One region of the Mesorhizobium sp. B2-8-3 genome, then DNA from elsewhere that is predicted to be linked to it. Evidence: predicted binding sites of a transcription regulator. Region 1 holds the regulator's gene; each other region holds the start of a gene.

The links. The regulator PhoB, encoded in region 1, activates phosphate uptake and scavenging genes when phosphate is short. The targets are predictions, from matches to a motif close to TGTCATNNANCTGTCAT.
Positions count from the first base shown of each region.
Region 2: a site for PhoB is predicted at 1,711-1,727, ahead of FJ418_RS27950 (YdcH family protein). Genes of this name have one in related genera too.
Region 3: a site for PhoB is predicted at 1,666-1,682, ahead of FJ418_RS27130 (toxic anion resistance protein). Genes of this name have one in related genera too.

Region 1 is NZ_VFTW01000038.1:6,827-10,951, reverse strand. It holds gene pstA (phosphate ABC transporter permease PstA) at 1-306, shown strand, start outside; gene pstB (phosphate ABC transporter ATP-binding protein PstB) at 303-1,106, shown strand; gene phoU (phosphate signaling complex protein PhoU) at 1,127-1,834, shown strand; gene phoB (phosphate regulon transcriptional regulator PhoB) at 1,851-2,540, shown strand; gene FJ418_RS30145 (ROK family protein) at 2,862-4,103, opposite strand.
Region 2 is NZ_VFTW01000029.1:25,053-29,177, reverse strand. It holds gene FJ418_RS27965 (5-(carboxyamino)imidazole ribonucleotide synthase) at 1-731, opposite strand, end outside; gene purE (5-(carboxyamino)imidazole ribonucleotide mutase) at 728-1,225, opposite strand; gene FJ418_RS27955 (DUF465 domain-containing protein) at 1,354-1,557, opposite strand; gene FJ418_RS27950 (YdcH family protein) at 1,797-1,976, shown strand; gene ispG (flavodoxin-dependent (E)-4-hydroxy-3-methylbut-2-enyl-diphosphate synthase) at 2,231-3,481, shown strand; gene FJ418_RS27940 (lytic transglycosylase domain-containing protein) at 3,486-4,125, shown strand, end outside.
Region 3 is NZ_VFTW01000027.1:23,642-27,766, reverse strand. It holds gene opgC (OpgC domain-containing protein) at 1-738, opposite strand, end outside; gene FJ418_RS27135 (alpha/beta hydrolase) at 931-1,617, shown strand; gene FJ418_RS27130 (toxic anion resistance protein) at 1,725-2,804, shown strand; gene FJ418_RS27125 (substrate-binding domain-containing protein) at 2,815-4,125, shown strand, end outside.

The DNA.
Region 1 (4,125 bases):
GTGGTGATCCGCTCCGTCGCCTACCGCGCGGCAATGTCGGGCATCGTCACCGGAATCCTGCTGGCGATCGCCCGCATCTCCGGCGAGACGGCGCCGCTTCTCTTCACCGCGCTCAACAACCAGTTCTGGTCGAGCAATCTCAATGCGCCGATGGCCAGCCTGCCGGTGACCATCTTCCAGTTCGCTCTCAGCCCTTACGAGGAATGGCAGCAACTGGCCTGGACGGGCGCACTCATAATCACCCTGACGGTTCTCGGGCTGAGCATCATCGCCCGCAGCCTAACCGGACGCAGAGAGGACAGATGAAACCGATGTTGTCCACCGACCTGAACGCAGCCGATACGACCGTCGAGAAGGCCAAGATCGAGGTCAAGAACCTCAATTTCTACTATGGCCAGTCGAAGGCGCTGAAGGACATCAACCTGTCCCTGCCCGAGCGCAGCGTGACAGCCTTCATCGGCCCGTCGGGCTGCGGGAAGTCGACGCTGCTGCGCGTGCTCAACCGCATCTACGAGCTCTATCCGAAGCAGAGCGCCGAGGGCCAGGTGCTGCTCGACGGCAAGAACATCCTCGACCGCTCGCAGGACCTCAACCTGCTGCGCACCAAGATCGGCATGGTGTTCCAGAAGCCGACGCCGTTCCCGATGTCGATCTACGAGAACATCGCCTTCGGCGTCAGGCTCTATGAGAAGATCAGCAAGGCCGAGATGGATAGCCGCGTCGAGCAGGCGCTGAAGCGCGCCGCGCTGTGGACCGAGGTCAAGGACAAGCTCAACGCCAGCGGCCTCAGCCTCTCGGGCGGCCAGCAGCAGCGCCTGTGCATCGCCCGCACCGTGGCGGTGAAGCCCGAGGTCATCCTGCTCGACGAGCCGGCCTCGGCGCTCGATCCGCTGTCGACCGCCAAGATCGAGGAACTGATCGACGAGTTGCAGGCCGACTACACGATCGTCATCGTCACCCACAACATGCAGCAGGCGGCGCGCGTGTCGCGGCAGACGGCGTTCATGTATCTGGGCGAGCTGGTGGAGTTCGACCGGACCGAGAAGATCTTCACCTCGCCTCGCGAGAAGCGCACGCAGGACTACATAACCGGCCGCTTCGGCTGAGTTCATACGAGGACATCATCATGGCCGAACATACCGTCGCCTCCTTCGACGAGGATCTGAGGCAGATCAGCCGGCTCATCAACGACATGGGCGATCTCGCCAGCTCCATGGTCGGCGGTGCGACCAGGGCGCTGCTCGAGACCGACAATGCGCTGGCGCAGCGCGTCGTCTCCGACGACGCCATCATGGACGCTCGTCAGCGCGAGCTCGACGACCGCGCCATCACGCTGATCGCCAAGCGGCAGCCGATGGCGGACGACCTGCGCAACGTGGTCGGCTCGATCCGCATGGCGGGCGACCTCGAACGCATCGGCGATCTCGCCAAGAACATCGCCAAGCGCGTCGGCTCGGTCGGCGTCAGCGCCGCGCCGCGCGACCTCACGCATTCGATCGATTCGATGGCGCAGCTGGTGCTGATCCAGGTCCAGGCCGTGATCCAGGAATACATGGTGGGCGATGCCACGGCGCTGGCCAAGCTTCGCAACGACGACGAGCGCATCGACGTCAAATACACGTCCGTCTTCCGCGAGCTGTTGACCTACATGATGGAAGACCCGCGCAACATCACCGCTTGCACGCATCTTCTGTTCTGCGCCAAGAACCTCGAGCGCATCGGCGACCATGTGACCAACATCGCCGAGAATGCCTATTATGTGCTGACCGGCACGCAATTGCCCGCCAATCGTCCGAAGCAGGACGAGACCGCAATGTCGGCGCCGGCGGCCTGACGAAAAGGTTACCCCAATGATCGCGCCACGCATCATGGTGGTGGAGGACGAGGAGCCGCTGGGGGTGCTGCTCCGCTACAATCTCGAATCCGAGGGTTACCAGGTCGAAGTGGTGACCCGCGGCGACGAGGCCGAAATCCGCCTTCAGGAAAACGTTCCCGACCTGCTCGTGCTCGACTGGATGGTGCCGGCGGTTTCCGGCATCGAGCTCTGCCGGCGTCTCAGGATGCGGCCCGAGACCGAGCGGCTGCCGATCATCATGCTGACGGCGCGCGGCGAGGAAAGCGACCGCGTGCGCGGCCTCTCGACCGGCGCCGACGACTATCTGGTCAAGCCATTCTCGACGCCGGAGTTCATGGCGCGCGTCAAGGCGCTGCTGCGCCGCGCCAAGCCGGAGGTGCTGTCCAGCGTGCTCAAGGTCGGCGACATCGTGCTCGACCGCGAATCGCACCGGGTCTACCGCAAGAAGAGCGAGATCAGGCTCGGCCCGACCGAGTTCCGCCTGCTCGAATTCATGATGCGTCATCCCGGCCGCGTGTTCTCGCGCAGCCAGCTGCTCGACAATGTCTGGGGCGAGACGATCTATATCGACGAGCGCACCGTGGACGTCCATGTCGGGCGCCTGCGCAAGGCGGTCAACAACGGCCGCATGCCGGACGTCATCCGCACCATCCGCGGGGCGGGGTACGCGATCAGGGAGGATTAGTCCCGAGGGCGGAAGTTCCGACGGGATCGGCACTCCAACATTAACGCTGGTGGGTAGTCGAGACGCTTGCGCTTCGTCATCCACGGGCGGAGCAAGGAGCGTAGCGACGCAGCGCAGACCCGAGGATCCATGCCGTGACTTCCACGCGCCGCTATGGCGCAGAACTCTGCACCGCTGCACCCTACGATCGAGGTAACGGCATGGATTCCAGGGTCTGCGCGCGTCGCTTCGCTCCTTGCTCCGCCCTGGAATGACGAAGTCGCGGTGGCTTCGGCCAATCTCCAACGTTGGTGCGATTCGCGGCTTCAGCGCCATGTTCGCTCAGGCCACGTTCTTCCCGGCCCCCGCTCTGGCCTGCACCCCCGGCGCGAAAATCTCCTGATCGACGAAGGTCAGCGCGCGCATGGCGCAGCCTTCGCGGATAAGCGGCAGTTCGTTCGGCTCGGTGTCGAAGGAGATCGATTCCGAGTGCTGGCCGCCGGCGGTCTGGGCGATCGCCTCTCGCAGCGCCGGCTCGATCAGGTCGAAGGCGGCCGCGCTTACGCCGACCATGGCGACAGGCGCCGGGTCGATGAGGGCGAACAGGCTGCCGAGGCCGAAACCGAGCGCTTCGCCGGCCCGGCGATAAGCCTCCCGTTCGGGTCCGTCCTCCTGCCGGGCTTTCGCGGCCAGCGCGCGCATATCGGCGTCGCCGACGTCGGTCGGGGTGGCGTCCTCGCTTATTCCCATGGCGCTGCGCCAGATCGCGTAATTGCCGGCATAGGCCTCGACGCAGCCGCGGCGGCCGCAGCGGCAAAGCGCGCCGCCCGGACGATGGATCATATGGCCGAACTCGCCGCCGGAGGAATGCGTGCCGCTGAACAGCGCGCCCTTCAGCACAAGGCCCATGCCGATACCGTGCGAGAGCAGGATGGCGATGAAGTCGTCGCGATAGCGCTCGGGATCGCGCCATTGCAGCGCCACCGCCATCATGTTGCAGTCGTTCTCCATGGTGGCGGGAATACCGAATTCCCTTTCGAGGAGGTCGGCGAAAGGGATGTCGGTCAGCGGCGTGATCGGCGACCACAGCATGGCGCGTGAATGGGAATCGGTGATGCCTTGAATGCCCATGGCGATGCGGGCGACGCTGCCCACGTCGAGGTCGGGATCCCCCAGCCGGCGCCGCACGATCGCCATGCATTCGCCGATCAGCTCGTCGCGGGGCATGACAAGCGTGTCGAGGCGCTGCTGCTCCTCGGCAACCACCTGGCCGGCATAATCGATCACGGCGACCGACAGGAAGTTCAGCGACAGCACCACGGTCAGCACCGCGGCGGCTTCGGGGTTCAGCGCCAGACCGATCTGCGGCCGGCCGCGTTTCAACGCCGTCGGCTCGCTGGCCTTGCTTTCGGTGAGAATGCCTTCCTGGATCAGATCGGCGGAGATCGCCGAAATGGTCGAGTGGCTGAGCCCGGTGGTGGCAGCAATCTCCGTGCGCGAGGGCTGGCCGGCGCGGCGCACGGCCGAAATCACCATGGCGCGGTTGCGCCGGCGCAAATCGTCGTGACGGATTCCGACCGACATCGTCTCGCACGTCCTCCCAGTC
Region 2 (4,125 bases), on a different contig from region 1:
GACAGGATTTTCGCGGCTGCGTCCTTGGCGGCGGCGGCCGTTTGCGGGCGGATGGCGGCCGGCAAGGTCGAGCTGCGCAATATGCCTTCGCGGTGGACGTTTTCGGCCGGATCGAAGGCGGCGATGGTTCCGTCGAGGCCTCGCGCGGCGATCACCGAAATCTCGCGCTCGAAAGCCACGAGTGATTCCAGGATCAGCGGCACATTGCCCATTGCCTCGCAGACCCCGGCAAAGCCCGCCGTTTCCATGTTGCGGAAGACGCGCTGGCCCTTGCCGTCATAGCCCATGCGGCGGGTCTTGAGCACGCCGCTGCCGTCGAACGCCTTCAGGGCCTCGGTCCGTTGGTCGTCATTGTCGACCAGGCGGAATGCCGCCGTCGGAATGCCGATGCCGTTGAGGAAGCTCTTCTCGGTGGCGCGATCCTGCGCGACTTCGAGCGCGCGTGCCGGTGGATAGACCGGGACCTTTGCCGCCAGCGTTTCGGCGGCGGCGACCGGGACGTTCTCGAATTCATAGGTGACGACGGCGCTGGCGGCGGCCAGTTCGGCGAGCCCTGCCGGATCGTCATAGGCGGCGACGATCTGCCGGTTGGCGACCTGCGCGGCCGGGCAGTCGGGCTGGGGCTCCAACACGACGATATGGTAGCCGAGGCGCGCTGCGGCCATCGCCAGCATGCGGCCGAGCTGGCCGCCGCCGATGATGCCGATGGCCGATCCAGGAGCCAGGCTCACGGCGCGTCCGTCGGCTCAGTGGCGACCTTGGCGGTTTGCGCCGAGCGCCAAGCATCGAGCCGGGCGGCGAGCTTGTCGTCGCTGAGCGCCAGCACGGCGGCCGCGAGAAGTGCCGCATTGGCGGCGCCCGCCTTGCCGATCGCCAGCGTGCCGACCGGGATGCCGGCCGGCATCTGCACGATGGAAAGCAGCGAGTCCTGGCCCGAAAGCGCCTTGGACTCAACCGGAACGCCGAAGACCGGCAGCGGCGTCATCGCCGCCGTCATGCCCGGCAGATGCGCCGCTCCGCCGGCGCCGGCGATGATCACCTTGTAGCCGGCGGCCTTGGCGCCCTTGGCGAACTCATAGAGACGGTCCGGGGTGCGGTGCGCCGAGACGATCAGCCGCTTGTGCGGGATGCCCAGCGCCTCTAGCGTCTCCGCCGCCTGGCGCATCGTCGCCCAGTCGGACTGGCTGCCCATGATGATGGCGACGTCGGCACGCTGATCGGTCAAGGTGTGGCTCCGCGGCGGCAAAGGCGCGCCTTAGCGGAATTCGCCGACAGCCGCAAGGATGTGGTGAATACGCTCTCTCGCTGCCCGCACGTTCCGCGGCCTCCTGGGCGCGCGCCCAGCATTCGTCCCTAAGCGATGATGTCGGGAATGATGCGGTCTTCCAGCGCCGACAGCCGGTCTTTCAACATCAGCTTCTTCTTCTTCATGCGCTGGATCTGAAGCGGGTCGCAGCCCGTGGCGATCATCGCGTTGATGGCGGCGTCGAAATCGGCGTGTTCTTGTTTGAGCCGGGAATATTCGAGGCGTATTTCAGCCTGTTCCTGTTCGGACATTATCTACCGTCTGCGTGTGCATCGCCCAATCGGGCTGTTTGGGCGGGGCCGTGACTTGCGGGTTTGTGACCGGCGCGCAGCCCTTATCACATTTCACTTTGTCGTGGAATGCTACCACGTGGCATTCGACATCGAGATCGGTTGGTGGCAAACTGTCATGGTGCCGTCACAGTCGCAACCTGCGGTGGAGGCGCCCGCGACGGCTGCAATCGAGGAAACCATGAAAGGGAGAACCAATCATGTCTCTTGCATCCCATCTTGATGAGTTGCAGCGGAAACACGGTGACATCGAGCGTGAGCTCACCGATGCGATGAACCATCCTTCGGTGGACGACCTCGAAATCGTGAATCTCAAGCGACGCAAGCTGGCAATCAAGGACGAGATTGAAAAGCTGAAGGGGGGCCCGACGACACACTGAACATGCCCTAGGCAACATCACCGCACCCGTTGCGGTGCCAACCTACCGGTGGCAAGATATGCCGCCGGCTTGTTGGTTTTTACTCAATCACCAGACCGTTTTAGTGTAGATCTTGCAGCCCGAGGGTTTTTATATGAGCCCTGCGGCCGTTGATCGCGGTCACCGATTTGCAGGCCTTGGCTGCCGCTTGCCATTGACAAGCCATCTTTGCTCCGCCACCTCATGCCCGGAACTCCCAGATGAAGGCGGCCGGCATGACCGGATATTTTTCTTCTCCCTTCCCGCGGCGCCAGTCGGTCGGCGTATCGGTCGGCGGCGTGATGGTCGGCGGCGGCGCGCCGGTTGTCGTGCAGTCGATGACCAACACCGACACCGCCGATATCGACCAGACCGTCGCCCAGGTTGCGGCGCTGCACCGTGCCGGCTCGGAAATCGTGCGCATCACGGTCGACCGCGACGAGAGCGCGGCGGCGGTTCCGCGCATCCATGAGCGGCTGCTGAGGCTCGGCATCGACGTGCCGCTGGTCGGCGACTTCCATTATATCGGCCACAAGCTGCTCGCCGATCATCCGGCTTGCGCCGAGGCGCTGGCCAAATACCGCATCAATCCCGGCAATGTCGGCTTCAAGGACAAGAGGGACCGCCAGTTCGCCGCGATCGTCGAGATGGCGATCAAACACGACAAGCCGGTGCGCATCGGCGTCAACTGGGGCTCGCTCGACCAGGAGCTTTTGACCCGGCTGATGGACGACAACCAGGCGAAGGGCTCGCCGCTCACCGCGCAGGAAGTCACGCGCGAGGCGATCGTGCAGTCGGCGATCCTGTCGGCCGAGATGGCCGAAGAGATCGGGCTCGGTCGCGACAAGATCATCCTGTCGGCCAAGGTCAGCGGCGTGCAGGATTTGATCGCCGTCTACACCGAACTCGCCACCCGCTCCGACCATGCGCTGCATCTGGGTCTCACCGAAGCCGGCATGGGCACCAAGGGAATCGTCGCCTCTTCGGCCGCCATGGGCATCCTGCTGCAGCAGGGCATCGGCGACACGATCCGCATCTCGCTGACGCCGGAGCCGAATGGCGACCGCACCCGCGAGGTACAGGTCTCGCAGGAATTGCTGCAGACCATGGGCTTCCGGCAATTCGTGCCGATCGTCGCAGCCTGCCCCGGCTGCGGGCGCACGACGTCAACCGTGTTCCAGGAACTTGCCCAGAGCATCCAGGCCGATATCCGCAAGAACATGCCGGTGTGGCGCGAAAAATATCCCGGCGTCGAGAATCTCAAAGTCGCGGTGATGGGCTGCATCGTCAACGGTCCCGGCGAATCCAAGCATGCCGATATCGGCATCTCGCTGCCCGGCACCGGGGAGACGCCGACGGCGCCCGTCTTCATCGACGGCAAGAAGGCGGCGACGCTGCGCGGCCCGTCCATCGCGCAGGATTTCGAGAAGATGGTCGGCGACTATATCGAGCGGCGCTACGGACACGGCAAAGCAGCGGCCGAGTAGGCCGATGCCGCTTTTGCCGCGCGCGACGCTGATCTTGATCTGCGCGCTGATCCTTTCCGGTCAGGCATTCGCCGACCCACCGCAGTCGCGGTCCGCCGCCAAACGACTGATCAACCGTGTCTGCGATCTGATCGAAGCCCAGGCCCAGCAGAACGGCCTGCCCAAGGATTTCTTCGCCCGGCTGATCTGGAAGGAAAGCCGCTTCGATCCGAACGCGGTGAGCCCGGTCGGCGCCGAAGGCATAGCGCAATTCATGCCGGGCACCGCCAAGATGCGCGGGCTCGCCGATCCCTTCGACATCGGGCAGGCCATCCCGGCCTCGGCGAAATATCTCGCCGAGATGAAGGTCAGCTACGGCAATCTCGGGCTCGCGGCGGCGGCTTACAATGCCGGCGAGAACCGTGTGTCACGCTGGCTGAGTTCGGGCGGCTTCCTGCCGATGGAGACGGAAAGCTATGTCTTCGATGTCATGGGCGAGCCCGTCGACAAGTTCTCGGACAAATCCTATGCCGGCACCGTCCAGCCGCTCGACCCGAAGATGAGCTTCGCGGTTGCCTGCCGCAGGCTGCCGGTGATCATGTCGCGGACCGTCGCCATGGCCTCGATCAACGTGAAGCCGTGGGGCGTGCAGGTGGCGGGCAATT
Region 3 (4,125 bases), on a different contig from region 1:
ACCAAGCAGCCACGGATTGACCGGGATCCGCCCGCCGCGCTTCACATGCAGCATGGCGGCAAGGCCGATGTTGAACAGGAACTGCCAAGACAGCGGGTTGAGGAACCAAAGGCCTGGCTCCGGATAGTTCGGCGGCGCGATCTGCCAGATGCCGGCGACGAGCCACAGCAGGCCGGACGCGATCAGCGCCGGCACGGGCCGATAGCTGACGAACAGCACGAAAGCAGGCGCCGCCAGAAGCAACGCCGCATAGACGGGCAGGATGTTGTTATAGCCGAGTTGGTGGCCGAGCGTGACGATGCCGAGCAGCACCTGCGGCGTGTTGCGCATCAAGGGTTCGATGTTGATCATCGTCAGGATTTCCGGCCGGTGCGCGAACAGCGCGGCGGCGCAAAACAGCGCGACCACCACCATCGTGATGACGATGTGGGAGATGTAGAGCACGCCAGCGCGCCGCCACATCTTCAAGGTCGCGAGCAATCGGCCGCCCGGCTTGAACTTCGTGCCATAGGCCAGCGCCACCGAGATGCCGGAAATCAGCACGAAGGCCTCCGCCGCATCGGAAAAACCGAAATTCTTATAGGTCCAATTCTCGAAGACCGTGCCAGGCACATGGTCGACGAAAATGGTGAGCAACGCGAGCGCGCGCAGCACGTCGATCCGCGTATCGCGCTCGACGACACGCTTGTCGCGATCGTTGATACGCTTGTCGCGATCGTTGGAAACAGGGGTGGTCATCGACAAAAGGCCTCAAAGCTGGTTGTTCATAGCCAGCAATGCGACCCCCGGGGCGCACCGCTTCGATTCCTCCCAGGGGGAGTGTATCGGCGGAAAAACGGCCTGAATTGCGCCTGGTTCAATCAACTTTCGCGGAGCGCGAAAATATTCCGTTTTGAAGCCGGCAAATCAACGAATCTCTCATGGAATCAAATGGATGTGAGCGTGTTCGAATATAGCGACGAAAACAGCATCCTGCGCGAGGATCTGACATTTCCCTACCGTCTGCTGAAGCCGGCAAACGCCAGCGGCGACTGCCTCTTCGTGCTGCACGGGTCAGGCGTGGACGAGACGACGATGCTGCCGCTGGCGATGCAGATCGCGCCGCGTTCGGTGATCGTCGCGGCGCGCGGCCGCATCCGGCAGGAGGACGGATTTCGCTGGTTCGAGCGAATCACGCCGACCAGTTTCGAGCAAACCTCCATCCGTGCCGAGACGGCCGCCTATGCCCAGTTCGCGACGGAAGCCGCGCGGCAACATGGGCTCCACCTGCAACGCGCGACCTTCCTTGGTTATTCGAACGGCGCCAATGTCGTCTCCAGCCTGATGCTGCTCCATCCCGGCCTGGTCAAGCAGGCGGCGCTGTTGAGGGCGATGCCGGTGCTCGACAATCCTCCAACGTCAGATCTTAGCGGCACACGGGTGCTGATCGTCGCCGGCGCCGCCGATCAGACCTACGGACCGTTCGCGCTCGCACTAGTGACGCTGTTCAGCGAGCGCCGCGCCGAGGTCGACGCGCGCATCGTCGCCTCGGGCCATGAATTCGGCGATGCGGACGCCGCGATCGTGCGACAATGGCTGGCGGCGCCGGCTGCAGAAGCGAGGGGTCCCTCCGCATAGGCCCTGAAATGTAATCTATTTCACGGCCCAAGCGCCACGCCCGGCCATTGTCATATGTCTGTCACACACTGTCTATCGAGATACTGTTCACCGAGGGGGAGGTCTCAATGGCCGACGAGAACAGCATCACTCTGCTCGACGACACTTCGAAGTTGCCCGCCATTGCCGCCAGCCCGGGCGAGGTCGCCAGGATCGAAGGCGGCATCGATATTCGCGACCGAGCGGCGATTTCGGTCTTCGGCGACCGCGCCCAGCAAGCGGTCAGCGACTATGCCGACAAGATTCTGTCGCAGATCCGCAACCGCGATCTCGGCGAAACCGGCACATTGCTTACCGACATCATCATGAAGGCCAGGAACCTCGATCCGGCTTCGCTGAAGGACGAAGGGTTCCTGAGCAATTTGTTCTCCTCGTTCAAGGCACGGCTCGAGCGCTTCAAGGAAAAGTACGAGGACGTCGCCGGTCAGATCGACCGTATCGGCCTTGAGCTCGACCGTCATAAGGACACGCTCAGGCGCGATATCGCCGTGCTCGACGACCTGCATGAGCAGACCAAGGACTCCATCCTCAACCTCGACGCCTATGTGCAGGCCGGCAAGAAATTCGTCGACAACTACCGCGCCGACGAGCTGCCGAAGCTGAAGGCCGCGGCGGAGGCGAAGAGCGCCGACACCGTCGGCTCCCTGGAGGCGCAAACCTACCAGGACGCCGTGCAGGCGCTCGACCGCCTTGAAAAGCGCATCTTCTATCTCATTCAGGCCCGTCAACTCGGCATCCAGCAATTGCCGCAGATCCGCATCGTGCAGTCGGGCGACGAGACGCTGATCGAGAACCTGCAGGCGACTTCGGCGCTGACCGTGCCGGCCTGGAAGCAGAAGATGGTCATCCTGCTTGGGCTGACCAACCAGAAGTCGGCTCTGGAGCTGCAAAAGACCGTAACCGACGCCACCAACGAGATGATCCGCCAGACATCGAAGATGATGAAGGATCAGGCCATCTCCATCGAGGAACAGGCGCAGCGCGGCATCGTCGATGTCGAGACGCTGGCGCAGGCCAACCACGATCTGATCGACACCGTGCAAGGTGTGCTCAAGGTCCAGGAGCAAGGCCGGCAAAAGCGGGCCGACGCCGAAAAGCAGATGGACAAGATGACCGCCGACCTCAAGAAAGCGCTCACCCAGGGCTGACGGGGCCTCGATGCCAATGAAGCTTTCGTCCGTTCTGGCGTTGGCGGCCGTGCTGCTGCTGGCGGCCTGCAATTCGGGCAATGTCAAATTCTCGATCGTCTCCGGTTCCGAGAACACGGTGCTGGAGCCGATCGTGCAGGAGTTCTGCGCCAAGCAGGGCGCGACCTGCACCATCTCTTACCAAGGCTCGCTCGATATCGGTCTCGGTCTGCAGAAGGCCAGCGGGTTCGATCAGGACGCGGTCTGGCCGGCGTCGAGCGTCTGGGTCGACCTGTTCGATACCGGCCGCAAGGTACGCAACCTCACCTCGATCGCGCAGATGCCGGTCATCCTCGGCGTGCGCAAATCCAAGGCCGCCGAACTCGGCTGGATCGGCAGGCAAGTCTACATGAAGGACATCCTTGCCGCGGTGAAGGACGGCAAGCTCAAATTCCTGATGACTTCGGCCACGCAGTCCAACTCCGGCGCCAGCGCCTATCTGGCGATGCTCTCCAGCGCGCTCGGCGGCAAGGAAGTGATCCAGCCCGGCGACCTCGACAATCCCTCCGTGCACGACACGGTCGGCGCCCTGTTGCAGGGCGTCGAGCGCTCTTCCGGGTCTTCAGGCTGGCTGGCCGACCTCTATGTCGATTCCGCGCGCAAGGGCACGCTCTATGACGCGATGTGGAATTACGAGGCGACGCTGAAAGAGACCAACGACAGGCTGAAGCAAATGGGCGACGAGCCGCTCTACGCGGTCTATCCGGCCGATGGCGTCGCGGTCGGCGATTCCCCGCTCGGCTTCATCGATCACGGGCGCGGCGCCGATGTCGAAAAGTTCTTCGCCGACCTGCTCGCCTATCTGCAGTCGGACACGGTGCGCAAGCGCATCGCCGACACTGGCCGGCGACTGCCGCTCGGCGGCGCCTCGGTCCAGGCGACGGCTGAGCCCGACTGGAATTTCGATCCGGGCAAGCTGGTGACGTCGATCCGCATGCCGGAACCCGCGGTGATCCGCAAGGCGCTTGACCTCTACCAGCAGGCGCTGCGCAAACCGTCATTGACGGCGCTCTGCTTCGACTTCTCGGGTTCGATGGAGAACGAGGGCGAAACGCAGTTGCAGCAGGCCGCGCAGTTCCTGTTCACGCCGGAAAAGTCGAGCGAAGTGCTGGTGCAATGGACGCCGTCCGACCACATTTTCGTGCTGCCTTTCGACAGCAAAGTGCGCGACATTTTCGACGCGACCGGTGATCCTGCGGGCCAGAACCAGCTGCTTGGCGACGTGGCGCAACAGCGCGCCGGCGGCGGTACCGACATGTATGCCTGCGCCTCGCAGGCGCTG